DNA from 3 places in the Blautia sp. MSK.20.85 genome. Region 2 is predicted to be linked to each of the others. Evidence: predicted binding sites of a transcription regulator. Region 2 holds the regulator's gene; each other region holds the start of a gene.
What was found. The regulator Rex, encoded in region 2, represses fermentation and respiration genes when NADH is low (regulators of the CRP and FNR family bind a similar motif). The targets are predictions, from matches to a motif close to ATTGTTAANTANTTAACAAT.

Region 1: G5B12_RS06105 (L-lactate dehydrogenase) is a predicted target of Rex. The motif match lies at 2,664-2,683, and genes of this name have one in related genera.
Region 3: pckA (phosphoenolpyruvate carboxykinase (ATP)) is a predicted target of Rex. The motif match lies at 3,522-3,541, and genes of this name have one in related genera.

The regions. Positions count from the first base shown of each region.
Region 1 covers NZ_JAAIUN010000007.1:127,779-134,244, forward strand. The annotation lists gene G5B12_RS06095 (penicillin-binding Tp47 domain C-containing protein) at 1-579, shown strand, start outside; gene G5B12_RS06100 (FMN-binding protein) at 742-2,307, shown strand; gene G5B12_RS06105 (L-lactate dehydrogenase) at 2,706-3,653, shown strand; gene G5B12_RS06110 (Tex family protein) at 3,726-5,882, shown strand; gene G5B12_RS06115 (mechanosensitive ion channel family protein) at 6,180-6,466, shown strand, end outside.
Region 2 covers NZ_JAAIUN010000003.1:20,119-26,584, forward strand. The annotation lists gene G5B12_RS02320 (pyridoxamine kinase) at 1-426, shown strand, start outside; gene G5B12_RS02325 (inositol monophosphatase family protein) at 461-1,237, shown strand; gene G5B12_RS02330 (ABC-F family ATP-binding cassette domain-containing protein) at 1,283-3,199, opposite strand; gene G5B12_RS02335 (redox-sensing transcriptional repressor Rex) at 3,414-4,061, shown strand; gene G5B12_RS02340 (bifunctional ADP-dependent NAD(P)H-hydrate dehydratase/NAD(P)H-hydrate epimerase) at 4,123-5,640, shown strand; gene alr (alanine racemase) at 5,637-6,466, shown strand, end outside.
Region 3 covers NZ_JAAIUN010000044.1:4,041-10,506, forward strand. The annotation lists gene G5B12_RS15965 (cation diffusion facilitator family transporter) at 203-1,132, opposite strand; NiCo riboswitch at 1,337-1,524, opposite strand; gene pckA (phosphoenolpyruvate carboxykinase (ATP)) at 1,756-3,360, opposite strand; gene G5B12_RS15975 (threonine/serine ThrE exporter family protein) at 3,712-5,010, shown strand; gene G5B12_RS15980 (DUF4866 domain-containing protein) at 5,106-5,861, opposite strand; gene G5B12_RS15985 (YoaK family protein) at 5,877-6,466, opposite strand, start outside.

The DNA of each region.
Region 1 (6,466 bases), on a different contig from region 2:
ACCAGCAACAATGCAGTTGCGACAGTAAGCAGCACAGGTGTTGTAAAAGGTGTGAAAGCCGGAACAGCAGTGATCACAGCAACTTGTGGAAACGCAACAGCAACCTGCAAAGTAACTGTAAAAGCTCCATCTGTAAAATTCGCAAAGAAATCTGCAGTTGTTTACAAAGGAAAAACAGCCACTGTAAAAGCAACACTGGCCGGAGTATCTTCTGTAACATACAAGAGCAGCAATACAAAGATCGCAACAGTAAACAGCAAGACAGGTACCGTAAAGGGAATCAAAGCCGGAACTGTAACGATCACAGCAACAAGCGGAAAACTGAAAGCAACCTACAAGCTGACAGTTAAGAACCCGACCTTTACACTTACAAAATCCTCTGCAACAATTGCAAAAGGAAAAACAACAACCATCAGATCCAAAGCAACACCAGTATCCACTGTTACATACACAACCAGCAACAAGAAAGTTGCAACCGTAACAGGCAAAGGTGTTGTAAAAGGAATCAGCAAAGGTAAAGCAACCATCACAGTTAAATGCAACGGAATTACAAAGAAATTTGTGGTAACTGTTAAATAATACAACGGTTCATCAAAGAGTAGGAACCTCTGCCGCAGGTATACGGAAATATCTGCGGCAGAGGTCTGCTCATTTTCTGTGGCGGTTCGGAAAATGACCGGAAACGCCGTAAAGAGCATATACCTGACAGAAGCCGCACAAAAAGAGGGGAGAAAAAGAATTATGGAAAAAGATTTAAAAGACAAAAAGCCAGCTGAAAATGGCACACCCAAAGTACCCTGGCCAAAACTGATCCCTGCAGCTGCTGTCATTGCGGCACTTGTATTTTCAGGTATAAAAGCACAGGGCTCTGATGAAAGTACGGAATCTGTCCCGAAGGCAGATTCGACGGTAATGTCTGCGTCCGAACTGGAAAAATATTTCGGATATGAAGAGGAAACTTCTGTTTCCGGCGCCAGCACGGCAGACAACAAAAAGAGCAGTACGCCAAAGAAAACCACATCAAAAAAAAGTACGAAAAAAACAGCAGCAAAAAAAAGTTCAGGAAAAAGAACTGTATCAGAATCTGCAAAAAACAGTGGCGGTGCAGCCGGCCAAGGATCTACTCAGACACCGGTGGCAGATGTTCCGGCCAATGGATATAAAGACGGAGTTTACGAAGGAACCGGAACCGGATTCGGAGGAACCATTCGTGTGCGTGTAACAATCAGCGGAGGAAGGATCGCGGCGATCGATATTCTGGATGCATCCGGGGAGACTGCTTCTTATTTTGCATCTGCCCAGGGAGTGATCAGCAAAATGATCGCGGGAAATACACCAAATGTAGATGCAGTCAGCGGAGCAACCTATTCTTCCAACGGAATTATCCAGGCAGTACAGAATGCGTTATCCCAGGCAGCGGCAGATGGAAGCAGCCAGCAGGTCACCCCTGCACCTGTGGCAACCTCCACACCAACGCCAACAAAAGCCCCTTCAAAGAAACCAAAGCCAACTGCAAATCCAGATCCTGACAGTCCGAAAAAATATCTGGATGGTACATACAAAGCATCCGCAAAAGGTTACAGCGGAGATGTAAAAGTGACCGTAACCATCAAGGATGGAATCATCACAGCGGTAAAACAGGAAAACTCAGATACTCCGATGTTTTTTGAAAAAGCGTGGAGTGTGCTGGAAGAGCAGATTGTGGGAACGAATTATGTAGACGATATTGATACCGTCAGCGGAGCAACCTACTCCTCCAACGGAATTCTGAATGCTGTGAAAAAGGCTCTGAAGTCTGCGCTTAATCCAGAATATGGAAAGAAAGTAACTCCAACTCCGACAAAGAAACCGACACCAAAGCCAACGGCAACACCGAAACCAACGGCAACGCCGAAGCCGACCGCAACTCCGGTTCCAACGGCAACACCGGAACCTACAACCGATCCGGATGACCCAAATGTAACACCGACTCCAGATCCGGAGAATCCTGATGTAACACCGGAGCCTACCGAAGATCCGGAACCGACCCCTGCAGGAATGTATAATGACGGAACTTATCAGGGCTCAGCTTTTGGATATGGTGGCAAAACAAGACTGACCGTAACCATCTCCGGAGGTCAGATTGTTGAGATTACACAGACGAATAATGATACTCCGGAATTCTTTAATGAGGCATGGAATACCATTTATCCGCAGATTATGGCAAACCAGACTGCAGATGGTATTGATACTGTCAGTGGTGCGACACTCTCATCCGAGGGCATTCTCGGAGCAGCGCAGAAAGCACTTGCACAGGCAAAAAAATAACCGAATTAACTGCAAAGCAGTTATTCGGTTATGAGCAAGTAGCGAATGCGGATTGCGAATATCTGCTTGACTATAACCAATACTCTTGATCTAAGTCAAAGTCCCCGGGAACTTCACAAAATCCAGGAAGTTCCCGGGGTTTTTGCATCTATATATAAACGCATAATCCACTTTTTTACTCTTGTATCGACAAAAAAATAACATATAAATGCACAGAATAATATATAAAAATACAGAATATACAAAAAGAATTTTGAATTACATCAATAATTAACGCAAAATCCATTAAAAAATCCAGTCATAATTTTATTGCGTACACCAATGTTTTATGTTATGTTTGAGTAGATACAATTAAAATCGTTATTTATGTGACAAACAACGCTGAAAGGAGAACAAACATGAGCAGTAAAATTACGATCATCGGAGCAGGAAGTGTAGGAGCAACTATCGCTTATACCTTATCACAGAGGAGTATTGCATCAGAGATCGTTCTGATCGATATTAACAAAGATAAGGCTGAAGGTGAGGTTATGGATATTGAGCAGGGAACCAGTTTCCGTGAGCCGATCTCCATCGTGGCAGGAGATTACCCGGATGCTGCAGATTCTGACATTGTGATCATCACTTCCGGTATTGCCAGAAAACCGGGACAGACTCGCATCGAGCTGACACAGACCAACGTCAACATTATGAAGAGTATTACTCCGGAGATCGTAAAGGTGGCTCCCAAAGCGCTTTATATTATCGTAAGTAATCCATGTGATGTTATGACTTATGCATTTGCAAAGCTTTCCGGACTGCCGGAAAATCAGATCCTTGGTTCCGGAACCGCCCTGGATACGGCCCGTCTCCGCTGCAGACTTTCTCAGCACTACGGTGTATCTGAGAAAAACATCCACGCCTATGTATTCGGAGAGCATGGAGATACTTCCTTTGTACCGTGGTCCAGAGCCTTTGTTGCAGGTGCGACCCTTGATGAGTTTGACAAGATCGTTCATGAGGATCAGAAAGATCTGCAGCCACTTGACAGAGAAGAGGTTCTGGAGTATGTTCATACTTCAGGATCAACTGTGATCGCCAAGAAGGGTGCTACATTTTATGCGGTAGCCGTATCTGTTTGCAGACTTTGCTCGCTTCTTCTTGCAGCATCTGATACAATAGTCAGTGTATCAACCATGCTTCACGGAGAGTACGGTGTTGAAGACGTATGTCTTAGTACCATGGCTTCTATCGGACCGGAAGGTGTAAAACGTATCGTTCGTGTTCCGCTGACCGAGGAGGAGACAGAGAAGCTTCATGCAAGCGCCAATGCTCTGAAGGACGTGATCGCACAGATTGATCTTTGATAAATGTCAGAAGCTGTGTAAAGAGGGAAATGCAGCCTCAGGCAAATTTGAAACAACGGGAGAAAGATAAAAATGGATATTATTCAGGTAATTACCAGAGAATTGAACGTTGAGAAATGGCAGGTCGAGGCAGCAGTCAAACTGATCGACGAAGGCTGCACCATTCCTTTTATTTCCAGATACCGCAAAGAAGCAACCGGTACACTCAATGACGAACAGCTTCGTAACCTTAACGAAAGACTTGCCTATTTAAGAAACCTTGAGGACAAAAAAGCCCAGGTTCTCGGAAGCATCGAGGAACAGGGCAAGCTGACTCCGGAACTGAAGAAACAGATCGAGGCAGCGCAGACACTTGTAGTGGTAGAAGATCTTTACCGCCCATATCGGCCGAAACGCCGTACAAGAGCTATCATTGCCAGGGAAAAAGGCCTGGGACCGCTGGCGGATATCATTCTTCTTCAGATGACGAAGAAACCTCTTGAGGAAGAGGCGAAAGCATTTCTTTCAGAAGAGAAAGAAGTCAAAACTGTGGAAGAAGCCATCAGCGGCGCCAGGGATATCCTTGCGGAACATATTTCTGATGAGGCAGACTACCGTATCAGCATCCGTAAAAGAACCATGGATAAAGGAACGATCTGTTCCGTTGCGAGAGATGAGAAAGAGCAGTCCGTATACGAGATGTATTATGATTTCGAGGAGCCGGTGAAGAAGCTTGCCGGCCATCGTGTCCTTGCCCTGAACCGTGGTGAGAAAGAGAAATTCCTCACTGTAAAGATCCTTGCACCTGAGGAAGAGATCATCCGCTATCTGGAGAAACAGGTGATCGTCCGCGACAATCCCAATACCACACCGGTGCTGAAAGAAGCCATTGAGGACAGCTACAAACGTCTCATCGGACCGGCCATTGAGCGTGAAATCCGAAGTGCCCTTACAGAGGCAGCAGAAGACGGTGCTATCCATGTCTTTGGCAAAAACCTGGAGCAGCTTCTCATGCAGCCTCCAATTGCGGGGCAGGTAGTTCTTGGATGGGACCCGGCGTTCCGTACGGGATGTAAGCTTGCAGTGGTAGATCCAACCGGAAAAGTTCTGGATACTACAGTGATCTATCCAACAGCGCCTACCAACGAGAACAAGATCCGTGCAGCCAAGGAAACCCTCAAAAAACTCATCAGCAAATATCACGTGACCCTGATTTCCGTAGGAAACGGAACCGCATCCAGAGAGTCCGAGCAGATCATCGTGGAACTTCTTAAGGAAATCCCGGAAAAAGTTCAGTATGTGATCACCAACGAGGCAGGAGCTTCCGTATATTCTGCAAGCAAGCTTGCAACAGAAGAGTTCCCGAATTTCGATGTGGGACAGAGAAGTGCCGCATCCATCGCAAGACGTGTTCAGGACCCGCTGGCAGAGCTTGTAAAGATCGACCCGAAATCCATCGGTGTGGGCCAGTATCAGCATGACATGAACCAGAAGAAGCTTGGCGAAGCATTGAACGGCGTTGTAGAAGACTGTGTTAATAAAGTCGGCGTGGATCTGAATACCGCATCCGCATCCCTTTTGGAATACATTTCCGGAATCAGCAAAACCATCGCAAAAAATATCGTCACTTACCGTGAAGAAAACGGCCGTTTCCAGACAAGAAGAGAACTTCTGAAAGTTGCCAAGCTGGGACCGAAAGCTTTTGAGCAGTGTGCAGGTTTCACACGGATCACAGGGGGCAAAAATCCTCTGGATGCAACCAGTGTCCATCCGGAGAGCTACGACGCAGCCAAAAAACTCCTGGAAAAACTTGGCTACACACCGGAAGATGTGGCAGAGCGTAAACTTACTGGCATTTCCAGACAGATCCGCGATTACGGAAAACTGGCAAAAGAGTTGGAGATCGGTGAGCCGACTCTTCGTGATATCGTAAAAGAGCTGGAAAAACCGGCCAGAGATCCACGAGATGAGATGCCGAAACCGATCCTCCGTACCGATGTCCTGGATATGAAAGACCTGAAAGAGGGTATGGTACTGAAGGGAACTGTCCGCAATGTTATTGACTTCGGTGCTTTTGTAGATATCGGAGTTCATCAGGACGGTCTGGTCCATATTTCCGAGATGAGCGAGAAATTCATCAAACATCCGCTGGAAGCAGTCAGCGTGGGTGATATTGTGGATGTCCGTGTTCTTGGTGTGGATATGAAGAAGAAGCGGATCAGCCTTTCCATGAAGGGAATTAATAAATAAAGAGAAACATTCAGTAAGGCGCAGCGGGCAGGAATGCTTCGCATTGCATTACGAGACAAAATATAACAGAATTGCGATACAGATGCAGCAGTGGTTTATACCCTATACTTTATGGAACCGGAGAAATCGGTTTTACAGGGAAAAACCGCTGCTGTATTATTATATTACCAGATGCGGATTATAGAGAAGATTTATATCAGGATAAACAATGAAGAGATGATGAGAACGTGATGCACCCTGAAAACCATATTTTGATCCGTACATATTGAGTGATCGATCAGACAGGAGGGATTTTATTTGGACAGTACTGTACAGACAGTGCAGGAGGTAGGAAGTCAGGTAAGCCAGTATAAGCAGATGTTTGAGAATTATCTTCCGGACATCACAAAATTTGGAATCAAGGTTGTCCTGGCTATCGTTGCTTTTTGGGTAGGAAGCACGGTGATCAAATGGATCGTAAAGTTTGTCAGAAAATCTCTGACAAAATCCAGACTGGATACAGGAGTGGCACAGTTCATGTCATCTCTGGTCAAGATCGTGCTTTACATACTTCTGCTCTTTAACATATCCATAAGCTTTGGCGT
Region 2 (6,466 bases):
CTTTATGGGAAAAATAAAATGGAAGAAATCTGGAAGGAATTTCAGAGTTTTTCCGGTGAGGAACGGCTGGCACAGATCAGGGAAACCGGATACAGACTTGCAAAGAGATTTTCTCTTCCTGCGGTCGTGATCACCGGAGTGGATCACCGGGAAGAGGACGAGCCACTGAAAATGGGAAATCTTGTTCTGGAAAAAGAAAAGTGCTCCTGGGTATTCGCCGGGAAAACAGGTGGCAGTTATTCCGGTACCGGAGATCTTTTTGCCTCTGTACTCAGTGCGGGGCTGGTGAAGGGATATCCTATGGAAAACTGTGTAAACATGGCAGTGGATTTTATCTCTGCTTCTATCCGGGACGCAGTGGAAGAGGGAACAGACCGTAATGATGGTGTATGTTTCGAACAGCAGCTTGGCAGACTGATCCGTTAGATCAGAAATGGCTTATGGTGAAGGAGGAAATAGAATGATTTCTGCAGAAGAACAGAAAAAAGTGGCAGATCTTGTAAAACAGACAAAAGATCTTATCCTGAAAGAGATGGATGAGGAAGAAGTGATGATAAAAGGTGCTGCCAATTATGTGACAAATGTAGATCTGGCTGTACAGAACTTTCTGAAAGAAGAACTTGGAAAGGTTTTTCCGGAAATTTCCCTGATCGCGGAAGAGAAAGAGAATCTGGGGCTTTCAAAGGAGGAAACCTACTGGATCCTTGATCCTATTGACGGAACCACCAATCTGATCCGTGATTTTCATATGAGTGCTGTGGCACTGGGACTTTATGAAAAAGGCGAGATCGTTTTTGGAATTGTTTACAATCCTTTTACTGATGAAATGTTCCAGGCGGCAAAAGGGGAAGGTGCTTATCTTAATGGCAGAAAGATCCAGGTATCGGATACTCCGGATTTTGGTGATGCGGTTATTTCCTATGGTTCCACTCCTTATAAAAAAGAGGAAGCCAGAAATCTGTTTCCCATTTTTTACAGCATTTTTATGAAATGCGGGGATTTCCGACGTACCGGTTCTGCAGAACTTGACATGTGTTATGTTGCCTGCGGAAGAGAGCATGGATATATTGAACGTGACCTGAAACCCTGGGATTATTCCGCGGGAACAGTTATCCTCCGTGAAGCCGGCGGTGTAGTAAAGAATTGGAAAGGTGAAGAACCATCTTATCTTAAAAATGAAGACATTCTTGCCTGTGTGCCTCAGTTTGAAGAGAATCTTCTGAAGGAACTGTTATAAACGGACAGATGTAGCGCCGGATCAACCGGCAAAAAGAGCTGACCATCAGGCCAGCTCTTCCCATTTTTCATAAAGTTCTTCCAGTTCTTCGGCGATAGCTGCTTTTTCACGGCTCAGTTTGGTACATTCCGCAACGTTAGTACAGACATCCGGGAGAACCATGGTTTCATCAATTTCGCTGTCTCTTGTTTCCAGTTCTTCAATGCGGGCTTCTACTTTTTTCAGTTCGGCTTCCCGCTTTCTTTTTTTGGCCTGTTCTTCTTTCATCTGCTGCCAGGAAAGCTTGTTTTCGGAAACGGCCTTTTCTTCTGATGGCGCTTCCAAAGAGTCACTTCCCGGAGCGTAAGCACTGGTCAGCTCTTCTTTTTTCTCCAGATAATAGTCATAATCACCGATGTAATTTACTACGGCCTGGTTGGTAAGCTCCATGATCCGGGTTGCGGTCTGGTTGATAAAGTAACGGTCGTGAGAGACATAAAGGACGGTACCGGTGTAGCTTACCAGCGCTTCCTCGAGGATTTCCTTGGAAGCAATGTCCAGATGGTTGGTAGGCTCATCCAGGATCAGGAAATTGGCTTCGGAAAGCATCAGCTTGGCAAGAGAAACACGACCTCTTTCTCCACCGGAAAGTGCGGAGATTTCTTTAAATACATCATCCCCGGTAAAGAGGAATGCTGCAAGCATATTTCGGATCTCTGTTTCGGTAAGAGTTGGATACGTGTCGGAAATTTCCTGAAAAATAGTTTTATCCATATGAAGAACATGATGTTCCTGGTCATAATATCCGATCTGAACTTTGGAACCCAGGGAAAACTTGCCGGCATCTGCCTCGATAAGTCCGTTGATGATCTTCAGCATCGTTGTTTTTCCGGTTCCGTTATTGCCGATAAGAGCTACACGTTCCCCTCTCTTGATATCAAAAGAAATATCAGAAAACAGGGTCTGCCCCGGGAAGGATTTGGAAAGTTCCTCCACATGGAGTACATCATTTCCGCTTAATACACGCGGTTCCAGGGAAATACGCATACGGTCCTGGATTTCCAGAGGTTTTTCGATACGCTGTACACGGTCCAGCATCTTCTCGCGGCTTTCTGCACGCTTGATGGATTTTTCGCGGTTAAAAGATTTCAGTTTGGCAATGACTGCTTCCTGATGTTTGATATCTCTCTGCTGGTTTAAGTACGCCTTGTACTGGGCATCGCGCAGCTGCGCCTTCTTAAGGGCATAGGCGGAGTAGTTGCCGCTGTAGACACGTGTCTGTCCGGCTTCGATCTCCACAACTTTGGTGACGACTTTATCCAGAAAATAACGGTCATGGGAAACGATGAAAACAGCTCCCGGATAATTCAGAAGATAAGTTTCCAGCCAGGAGATGCTTTCCATATCCAGGTGGTTGGTAGGCTCATCCAGAAGAAGGATATCCGGCTTGGAGAGAAGCATCTTTCCAAGTGCCACACGGGTTTTCTGGCCTCCGGAAAGTTTCTCGATCTGTTTGTCGTAATCTTCTTCCGTGAAACCAAGACCCTTCAGGACACCGGTGAGCTCACTTTTGTAAGCATAGCCGTTTTCCAGTTCAAACTGATGGGTGAGGCGGGTATATGTCTCCATCAGGCGGTTCAGGTCATCGCCTTTTACGGTATTCATTTCCTGCTCCATATTACGGATACGGCGTTCCATATCGATAATATGCTGTTTGGTGGTAAGAAGCTCTTCGTAGATGGTATGGTGTCCGTGGATATCCTGGTACTGGGCAAGATAGCCGATATTTTTGTCCCGGGCAAGTACTACCGTGCCGGAATCCGCGGAAATCTCCTGCATGATGATACGAAGAAGAGTAGTCTTTCCAACACCGTTACATCCGATAAGAGCTGCCTTTTCCCGGTCTTCAATATGAAAAGATGCATCATTTAAAATTACTTTTTCGCCAAAAGCTTTGCATATATTCTGACATGATAAAATCATAAAAACTGTCCTCCTGTATAAAGAATTATCCCTGAATAGTAAATAAACAGGGAAAATCCTCCACTTATTATAACGGAAACCGCCAGGAATTCAAAGAAAAAATCAATTTTTTAAAAAAATATGAAGAAATTTGTACATAACTTACAAGTTTGATTGACAGGAAAATGTCAATTCGGTATAATTAACCTAGTGTAAAGTAAGGAGGGAAACTATCGTGGAGACAAAACAAATCTCGAAAGCGGTGATTAAGCGTCTGCCACGCTATTACCGCTACTTAGGAGAGCTGATGGAAGACAATGTAGAGCGTATTTCTTCCAATGAATTAAGTAAGAAGATGCATACCACAGCTTCTCAGATCCGTCAGGATCTTAATAATTTCGGCGGTTTCGGGCAGCAGGGGTATGGCTATAATGTACATTATCTTTATACAGAGATCGGTAAGATCCTGGGACTGGATATCGCCCACCCGATGATCATCCTGGGTGCCGGTAATCTTGGACAGGCACTTGCCAATTATGTGGATTTTGAGAAAAGGGGATTTAAGCTGGTAGGAATCTTTGACGTAAATCCTGTGCTGGAAGGCATTGCGGTTCGCGGACTTGAGATCCAGATGCTCAGCGAACTTCCATTCTTCCTGAGAGAAAATAACGTAGAGATCGCAATTCTCACTCTTCCGAAGAATAAGGCCAAGGAAATGGCAGATATTCTGGTGGAGAACGGAATCAAGGCAATCTGGAATTTTGCACATCTTGATCTTGAGACACCGGATGATGTGATCGTAGAGAACGTGCATCTTTCTGAGAGCCTGATGACACTGTCTTATAATCTGAGCAAATACAGGCAGGAACATGTAGAGAAATAAATTTTAGCGGGCTGCCGGAAACGGCAGCTTTCTCTGTTAAAGAGGGGAGGCAAAGTGCAGCATGAAAAAAATTGTTACCTGCGAAGAAATGAAGAAGCTGGATAATGCTACGATCCACAAGATCGGGGTTGCTTCTGAAGTTCTGATGGAGCGGGCAGCGTTGAAAGTAGTTGAGGAAACAGAGAAATATCTTGGGAAGAGCGAGAAGATCCTGGTGGTATGCGGGAGTGGAAATAACGGAGGAGATGGTATTGCCATTGCCAGATTATTTCATCTGAAAGGTGTTCGGGCTGAATTTTATATGGCCGGAAACAAAGAAAAAATGACCAGGGAAACGTTGCTTCAGTATAAGATCGCTACAGGTTATCAGGTTCCGGAAGTGAATAACCCGGCCTGGGATGAATATACTACTATAGTAGATGCCGTGTTTGGCGTAGGCCTGGCGCGTCCGATCGAGGGACATTATGCTGAGATCATCCACGAGATGAACAGTGCCCGGGCGAAAAAAATTGCTGTTGACATCCCATCAGGAGTGAACGGAGATACTGGCCTGGAAATGGGAATTGCCTTCAGTGCCGATCTTACCGTTACTTTTGGTTACCGGAAAAGAGGTCTTTGTTTTTATCCGGGAAGGCTGTATGCGGGAAAGATCGTTATAGCTGACATTGGGATCTATGAGCAGGAAGCTGTAAAAGCATCGGCGAGATGTCTGGAGAAAGAAGATCTGAAACTGTTTCCGGAACGTGATCCCGGTGGGAACAAGGGGACTTTTGGAAAGATACTTTTTGTTACCGGAAGTGCAGGAATGTGTGGTGCTGCTTATTTGAGTGCCAGCGCGGCACTTCGGACCGGAGCGGGAATGGTAAAGATCCAGACTGTGGAAGAGAACAGGATTCCTTTGCAGATCCTTCTTCCGGAAGCAATGGTATGCAGCAGGTTTGACGAAGAATCCAACGAACAGCTTCTTTCCTGGTGTGACGTGATCGTCATCGGTCCAGGGCTTGGAACATCGGTGGCAAGCCGTGAGAGAGCACAGTGGTTTCTTACGGCAGCTGCCAGAGAGAAGAAACCGCTGATCCTGGATGCGGATGGACTGAATCTTCTGGCTATGCATCCGCAGTGGAAGGAATTTTTGGGCGGGAATGTAGTCCTGACTCCTCATATTGGAGAGATGAGCCGGCTCTGCGGCAGATCCATTGGAGAAATTCAGGAAACAATCGCACAGACAGCTGTGGATTATGCAAAGGAAACAGGAACGGTATGTGTTCAGAAAGATGCATGTACGGTTGTTACAGACGGCAAAGATGATATTTATCTGAATCTTTCCGGTAATTCCGGAATGGCAACTGCAGGAAGCGGGGATGTACTTGCCGGACTTCTTGCCGGGATCTTATGTATGTATCTGAAAACGGAGGAACAACCCTCCATGGTTTTAAAGGCCGCGTTAGGTGTTTATCTTCACGGACTTTGCGGTGATCTTGCAGCTGCAGAAAAAGGAAAACGCAGTATGCTGGCGGGAGATATCATCGCATATCTGCCCCGGGCTTTAGCGATATGTGAAGAGGAGTCAAAATCATGAAAAAATACGAGAGAGTCAAGGCGCTGGTATCACTGGATGCCATTGCTCACAATTTTGAGGAAATGCATAAAAATGTCAAAGAAGGGACAAAGATCATTGCTGTGATCAAAGCGGACGGTTATGGCCATGGTGCCAGAGCTATTGCACGTCTGATCCAGGATTATGACTATATCTGGGGATTTGCCACGGCTACCGCAGAAGAAGCGCTGGAACTTCGACATGCAGGAATCACCAAGCCTGTCCTGATCCTTGGCCTTGTGTTTGAGGAATACTATGAGGAACTTGCTGCGAATGATGTCCGGATCACAATATCGGATCTTAACACAGCAGTAGAATATGCAAAAGCTGGTGCACGCATTGGAAAAAATGTACATATTCATCTGGCTCTGGATACGGGAATGACAAGGATCGGATATGCGGATATTCCGGAAAACGCGGTAAAGATCGAAGAAATCTCAAAAATCCCGAATCTGGTGATCGAGGGAATGTTTACCCATTTTGCCAGAGCGGATGAGTTTGACCGGTCTCCGGCACTGGTGCAGCTTGACCGTTATCTCCGTTTTGCGGATCTTCTGGAGAAGAGAGGCGTTCATATTCCGGTACGCCATTGTTCCAACAGTGCGGGTATCATCCGTGTGCCGGAGGCAAATCTTAATGTAGTCCGCGCCGGTATCACGATCTACGGTATCTATCCATCCGAAGAAGTGGAGCGGGATATTGTGAAGCTGACTCCTGCCATGGAATTAAAAAGCCATGTATCCTATGTGAAAAATGTGGAGCGTGGGACTGCGGTAAGTTATGGCGGAACTTTTGTTACGGAGCGTTT
Region 3 (6,466 bases), on a different contig from region 2:
TGATATTGCTTTTTTTTCCAGTTTATATTATAATCATTCTTGTAAAAAGAATTTACCCTTCAAAAATTTTTTTTACATAACCCCTTATTTAATTATTTATACTCCCCTCGAAACACCCGGTAGCTCCCCTACCGGGTGTTTCTCTATGCAAAGAACAGGCCGCCGGAACGACCTTATCATTGTCGTTCCGGCGGCCTGTTTTTTATCCATTGATGGGGTTCACATGCACCATGCAGTGCTTTACGTCTTTGAATTTATCTTCGATGGTATGATGCACATTTTCCGCAATATCATGTGCATCGTTGAGGGATATTTCTCCTGCCGCCGCGATCTCGATATCCACGTACATTTTGGATCCGAAAAGGCGGGTTCGAAGAAGATCCACTCTTCTGACGCCCGGCACCTTGAGGATCTCACGGCGCATCGATTCTTCGGTTTTTGCATCACAGGAGTGATCTACCATCTTGTCAATAGCATCCCTGAAAATATCGATCGCAGCTTTGGCGATCATAAAGCAGATCACGATACTGGCAACAGGATCCAGGATGGGGTATCCCAGTCTTGCTCCGAAGATACCCACAAAGGCTCCGATAGAGGAAAGTGCATCAGAGCGGTGATGCCATGCATCTGCCATCAGTGCTCCGGAATTGATCTTCTTCGCAGCACCTCTTGTGTACCAGAACATCCACTCTTTTGTCACGATGGATACCACTGCCGCGATCAGCGCAAGGGTTCCAGGGATGGCGATCGTTCCGCCGGATGTACTTTTTACAATATCACGGACACCGGTAATGCCGATGCCAAGACCTGTTACAAGCAGCATCCCCGCAAGAACAATGGAAGAAACGCACTCCATTCTCTCATGTCCGTACTGATGCTCCTTGTCCGATTTTTTTGCAGAAAGATGGACACCGATGATAACAATAAAAGTACTTCCCACATCGGATGCAGAATGGATCGCATCAGAAATCATCGCTCCGGAATGCGCCGCAATACCGGCGATAAGTTTAAATATGGATAACAGCAGATTTACCAGGATACTGATCCCGGACACCTTCATCGCCGTCTGCTGTTCCCATGAGCTTTCTTTATCTGTGTCGTGTATAATCGTTTCGTTTTTTGTGTGTTCCATAAACAGGACCTCCTTTTGATTAGCATATGATTCTGGTCTTTCTTATGGCACAACATTTTCCGTGAAAAAACCGGCGGTTCTTTCACTACTCGCTGAACTGCGATTTCCGCCGGTGTTCTTTCTTATCTACATAGGGATCTCCCAGTTTCTACCTTCTGTTCCATCCATATTTTTGCAGTAAAAAAGACATACCTGCGAAACATACACTGTCCCGCAGATATGTCTGAAAGTAAAGCGGATACTCATCTTCCGCTTCACTACATATTCATGAATGCAATTGTTTCACAATTTGCGTTCAAATCCATATCCGCTGCCGCTTCCTGCGGCCCGGCCCCACGCCCTCAGATAAATACTCTGTTTCTGAATGGCGTCGCCTGCTCAGTTTGTACTGTTGATCTCGCATCCTGTTCGAATGTAATGCAGTGCAAAGAGAATTTTTACAGTCTTGCGGGTCTTCCGCTTGACTTCCCAGAAAGGATACACCTTGCACCATCTGTTAGTCAAGCCAAAGATTTTTTATATTTTATAGTAGGATTTTAAGGTATTACAGATATTATAAAACCGGGAGCGGATAAATCCACTCCCGGTCAAATCTACGATCTGTATTCAGTTGGAATGATCGATTATGCCTGCGGGCCAGCAGCAACGAGTGCTTTACCAGCAGCATTTCCTTCATATTTAACAAAGTTCTTAACGAATCTTGCAGCAAGATCTTTAGCCTTTGTCTCCCACTCTGCAGCGTCTGCATATGTGTCACGTGGGTCAAGGATTGCAGGATCTACGCCTGGAAGCTCTGTCGGAACCTCGAAGTTGAAGAATGGGATCTTCTTTGTCGGAGCTTTAAGAATAGATCCGTCAAGGATAGCATCGATGATACCACGAGTATCTTTGATGGAGATACGTTTTCCAGTTCCGTTCCATCCTGTGTTAACGAGGTATGCTTTCGCACCGCTCTTCTCCATTTTCTTAACGAGCTCCTCAGCATATTTTGTCGGGTGAAGCTCAAGGAATGCCTGTCCGAAGCAAGCGGAGAATGTAGGAGTAGGCTCTGTGATTCCACGCTCTGTACCAGCAAGTTTAGCTGTGAATCCGGAAAGGAAGTAGTACTGTGTCTGCTCCGGTGTCAGGATAGATACTGGAGGAAGTACGCCGAATGCATCTGCGGACAGGAAGATAACTTCTTTAGCTGCCGGTGCAGAAGATACCGGGCGAACGATGTTCTCGATGTGGTTGATCGGGTAGGAAACACGTGTGTTCTCTGTTACGCTCTTGTCAGCGAAGTCGATCTTTCCATCTTTATCAAGTGTTACGTTCTCAAGAAGAGCGTTTCTCTTGATCGCATTGTAGATGTCCGGCTCAGACTCTTTGTCAAGGTTGATAACCTTAGCGTAGCATCCACCCTCGAAGTTGAATACTCCGTTGTCATCCCAGCCGTGCTCGTCATCACCGATCAGGAGACGCTTAGGATCTGTGGAAAGTGTTGTTTTACCTGTTCCGGAAAGACCGAAGAAGATTGCTGTGTTCTCTCCGTTAAGGTCTGTGTTTGCAGAGCAGTGCATGGAAGCGATGCCCTTAAGCGGCAGATAGTAGTTCATCATGGAGAACATACCTTTCTTCATCTCTCCGCCGTACCATGTATTTACGATAACCTGCTCACGGCTTGTAATGTTGAACATTACAGCTGTCTCAGAGTTAAGACCCAGCTCTTTGTAGTTCTCAACTTTAGCCTTGGATGCGTTGTAAACAACGAAATCTGGCTCAAAGTTCTCAAGCTCCTCAGCTGTTGGCTGAATGAACATGTTTGTTACGAAGTGTGCCTGCCAAGCAACCTCAACGATGAAACGGATAGCCATACGTGTATCTTTGTTAGCTCCGCAGAATGCATCTACTACGAAAAGTCTCTTGTTGGAAAGCTCTTTCTTAGCAAGATCTTTAACTGCAGCCCATGCTTCCTGAGTTGCCGGATGGTTATCGTTTTTGTACTCATCGGATGTCCACCAAACTGTGTCTTTGGAGTTCTCATCCATAACGATATATTTGTCTTTAGGGGAACGTCCTGTGTAGATACCTGTCATTACGTTGACAGCACCAAGCTCGCTGACCTGACCTTTCTCAAATCCCTCAAGCTCTGGTTTGGTCTCTTCCTCGAATAATGTCTCGTAAGAAGGATTGTACACGATCTCAGTTGTTCCGGTAATACCATACTTTGTTAAATCGATTTTTGCCATCTTAACATTTACCTCTCTTCTTTAATAGTAATTATGATAGCCACCTACTCTTGCAGGTTCTCGTCATCCTGCCATAGGAATTGGTCATTCCAACATCCCTATCCACAATTATACATAAATTGTACGTAAAAGCAACCAAAAAAATTCATTTTCCGCAAAAAAATGATAAATCTTTAACAGTGACGTTTTGGTACTGTCAGATTTTACTCCATCTATACTTGACTTTTTCAGAATAATGGCTACAATATATCTGATTATAGTTATTATATATATTTATAATAGCAACTATATGATTTTAATATATAGAAAGAAGTGATTTCTGTGTCAGATATTCCGGTTAAACGTAATCATATGAAAATCCCCTGGCACAACTACGTAAGCGCCAGGAACAGCCAGCCCATCACCGAGGCTTCTCTTTCCGAAAAAGCTTCCCTGATCGGCCGTACAGGCATGATGCTTCTCTCCTGTGGGACCGGTGCTTGGCGGGTACGGAGTTCCATGAATACATTGTCAGAAGCACTTGGTATCACCTGCTCCGCAGATATCGGACTGATGTCCATAAGCTACACCTGCTTTGACGGTGAGAGCAGTTTTTCCCATGCACTTAGTCTGACTACCACCGGCGTAAATACTTCCAGACTGAACAGGCTGGAACATTTTGTCAGTGATTTTCCTGCGGAGGGTATCCATATGAGCGGTGAAGCACTGCACAGTCAGTTAGATGAGATCGAGCGGATCCACGGGCTTTATTCCCCTGCCGCCCTGGGACTAGCTTCTGCACTGGCCTGTGGTGCATTTACTTTTCTTCTGGGCGGTGGCCCGCTGGAAATGATCCTGGCTTTTGCAGGCGCAGGCATCGGAAACGCCATCCGCTGCAAGCTTGGCAAGCATCATTTTACTCTGTTTATGTGCATTGCAGTTTCTGTTTCCTCAGCCTGTCTTGTATATGCAGGCTTCCTGAAGCTGGCAGAGCTTCTGTTCCACATTTCCGTCCAGCATGAGGCCGGATACATCTGTTCCATGCTGTTTATCATTCCGGGCTTTCCGTTTATCACAAGCGGGATCGACCTTGCCAAGCTGGATATGCGTTCCGGTCTGGAACGACTGGCCTACGCCATTATTGTTGTAATGGTGGCTGCTGTCTCTGCCTGGCTGATGGCACTGCTTCTTCATCTGAAGCCTGTAGATTTCCTGCCTCTGGAGCTTTCGGCAGCTCAGAGGATCCTGTTCCGGCTTCTGGCAAGCTTCTGCGGGGTATTCGGCTTTTCGGTCATGTTCAACAGCCCTGTCCGTCTAGCCGCAGCTGCCGCCTTCATCGGCGCACTGTCCAACACTTTACGTCTGGAGCTTGTTGATCTTGCCGGTTTCCCACCTGCTGCCGCGGCTTTTTTCGGAGCACTGACAGCCGGACTTCTGGCCTCCCTCATTAAAACAAAAGTGGGATATCCCAGGATTTCCATTACCGTGCCATCCATTGTGATCATGGTTCCCGGACTTTATCTCTACCGGGCGATCTACAATCTGGGGATCATGTCCCTGAATGTTTCCGCCTCCTGGTTTGCAGCTGCGATCCTGATCATCGTTGCTCTTCCCCTGGGCCTTATTTTCGCCAGGATCCTTACGGACAAAATGTTCCGCTACTGCACCTGATGGGCATACAAAAAGGACTGCTTTCTGTAGCTTCCGGTCATCAGCTATCTTTCTGATAACCGGAGCAATACAAAAGCAGTCCTTTTTTATACACTCTATTTCATTACGATCTCATCAGCGATCCCGATCATTTTTTCCAGGCGGTCCGCAAATTTATGGATGGGTAGAAAAACTCCCAGTCCGTCATAACGTTTGCCACCATCCTCCACAGAATCCTGCCCATAATACACAAAAGCTCTTGGAAGCTTCTTCTGAATTGCCATCATGATATCCCATACAGCCGCATAGGCCTGTGCCTCCGTTTCCTTTTCCCTTACGCTGTCCGGAAGCTCATACACCAGCAGCACACCGATATGTTCGCCCATTTTGTACTCTTCTACTTCCATGGTATCTTCATCATAGGCATGGCGCTTCCGGTAGCCATACGCCAGATACATCTTTACGCCCTGCTTCTCCCTGTATATCCTGCGGAACCGGTCGTAATCCCTGTCACTTACATGAATTCCCTTTTCCCGCAGAAAATTTCCTTTTTCATCTGTGAGAAACACCGGATTCTCCTGTCCATCTGCATTGAACCTGAACGGTGCCAGAAAAGAATTTCGCAGAAGATCAAACATACTGTTCTGGCAGATTGCCATAAGGAGAGCTGTCAGATCACGGTTTTTATATGCGTCCAGCAATGCATAGGCGAATTTTTCCGGAGGAAGATATCCGCATTCTATGTCTGTATCCGCATCCATGGATTCATAGAAGGTCTCCGTCAGCCGTCTGCACGCCTCCGGATCCTTCAGGATCTTTTCAAATAAAAGCTCCGCCTTTTCCTCTCTTGGGAATAATGTGCTGTTTTCCACAATTCCTCACCCTTTCTAATCTCTATGTTTACTGGAAAACATCAGAATAAAGCTGATCAGAAGCAAAACATCCGATACCCAGATTGCCGGGATCCCCAGCCTCATGGACAGATTTCCTCCGCCACCGGCTCCAATGGCAAAAAAGAAAATTATTCCGAAATAATAAAGAGCCTGCTTCAGCTGTTCCGGACGTTTTTCACGACAATACACGGACAACGCCGCCGTGCCGCTTCGTAAATTTCCGATGCACATAGTGCTTGCATAGGAATAACCGCCCACCTTCCGGAAGGTCTGTACCTGCATGGCGCAGGAAAAGGATACCAGTACGGTTGCCAGCATATCCAATTCTCCCGGCATAAATCCCACCGCAAAAAGGATCAGGATCTCGATCAGCAGGATCATCTGCCTCCAGTGAAGTTTTTTTGCATATTTAAAGGTATTCTGGATTCGCTCCGCCGCTACAACACCAATGGCAAAGGCTAAAACAGGGAACAGGTACCTTAAACCGTCTCCCCACTGTCCTGTCATAAAATTTTGGCTCATCAGAACCACGTTGCCCGTCTGGGCGTTGGAAAACACCTCATCTCTTGTAAAGTATGTGTAGG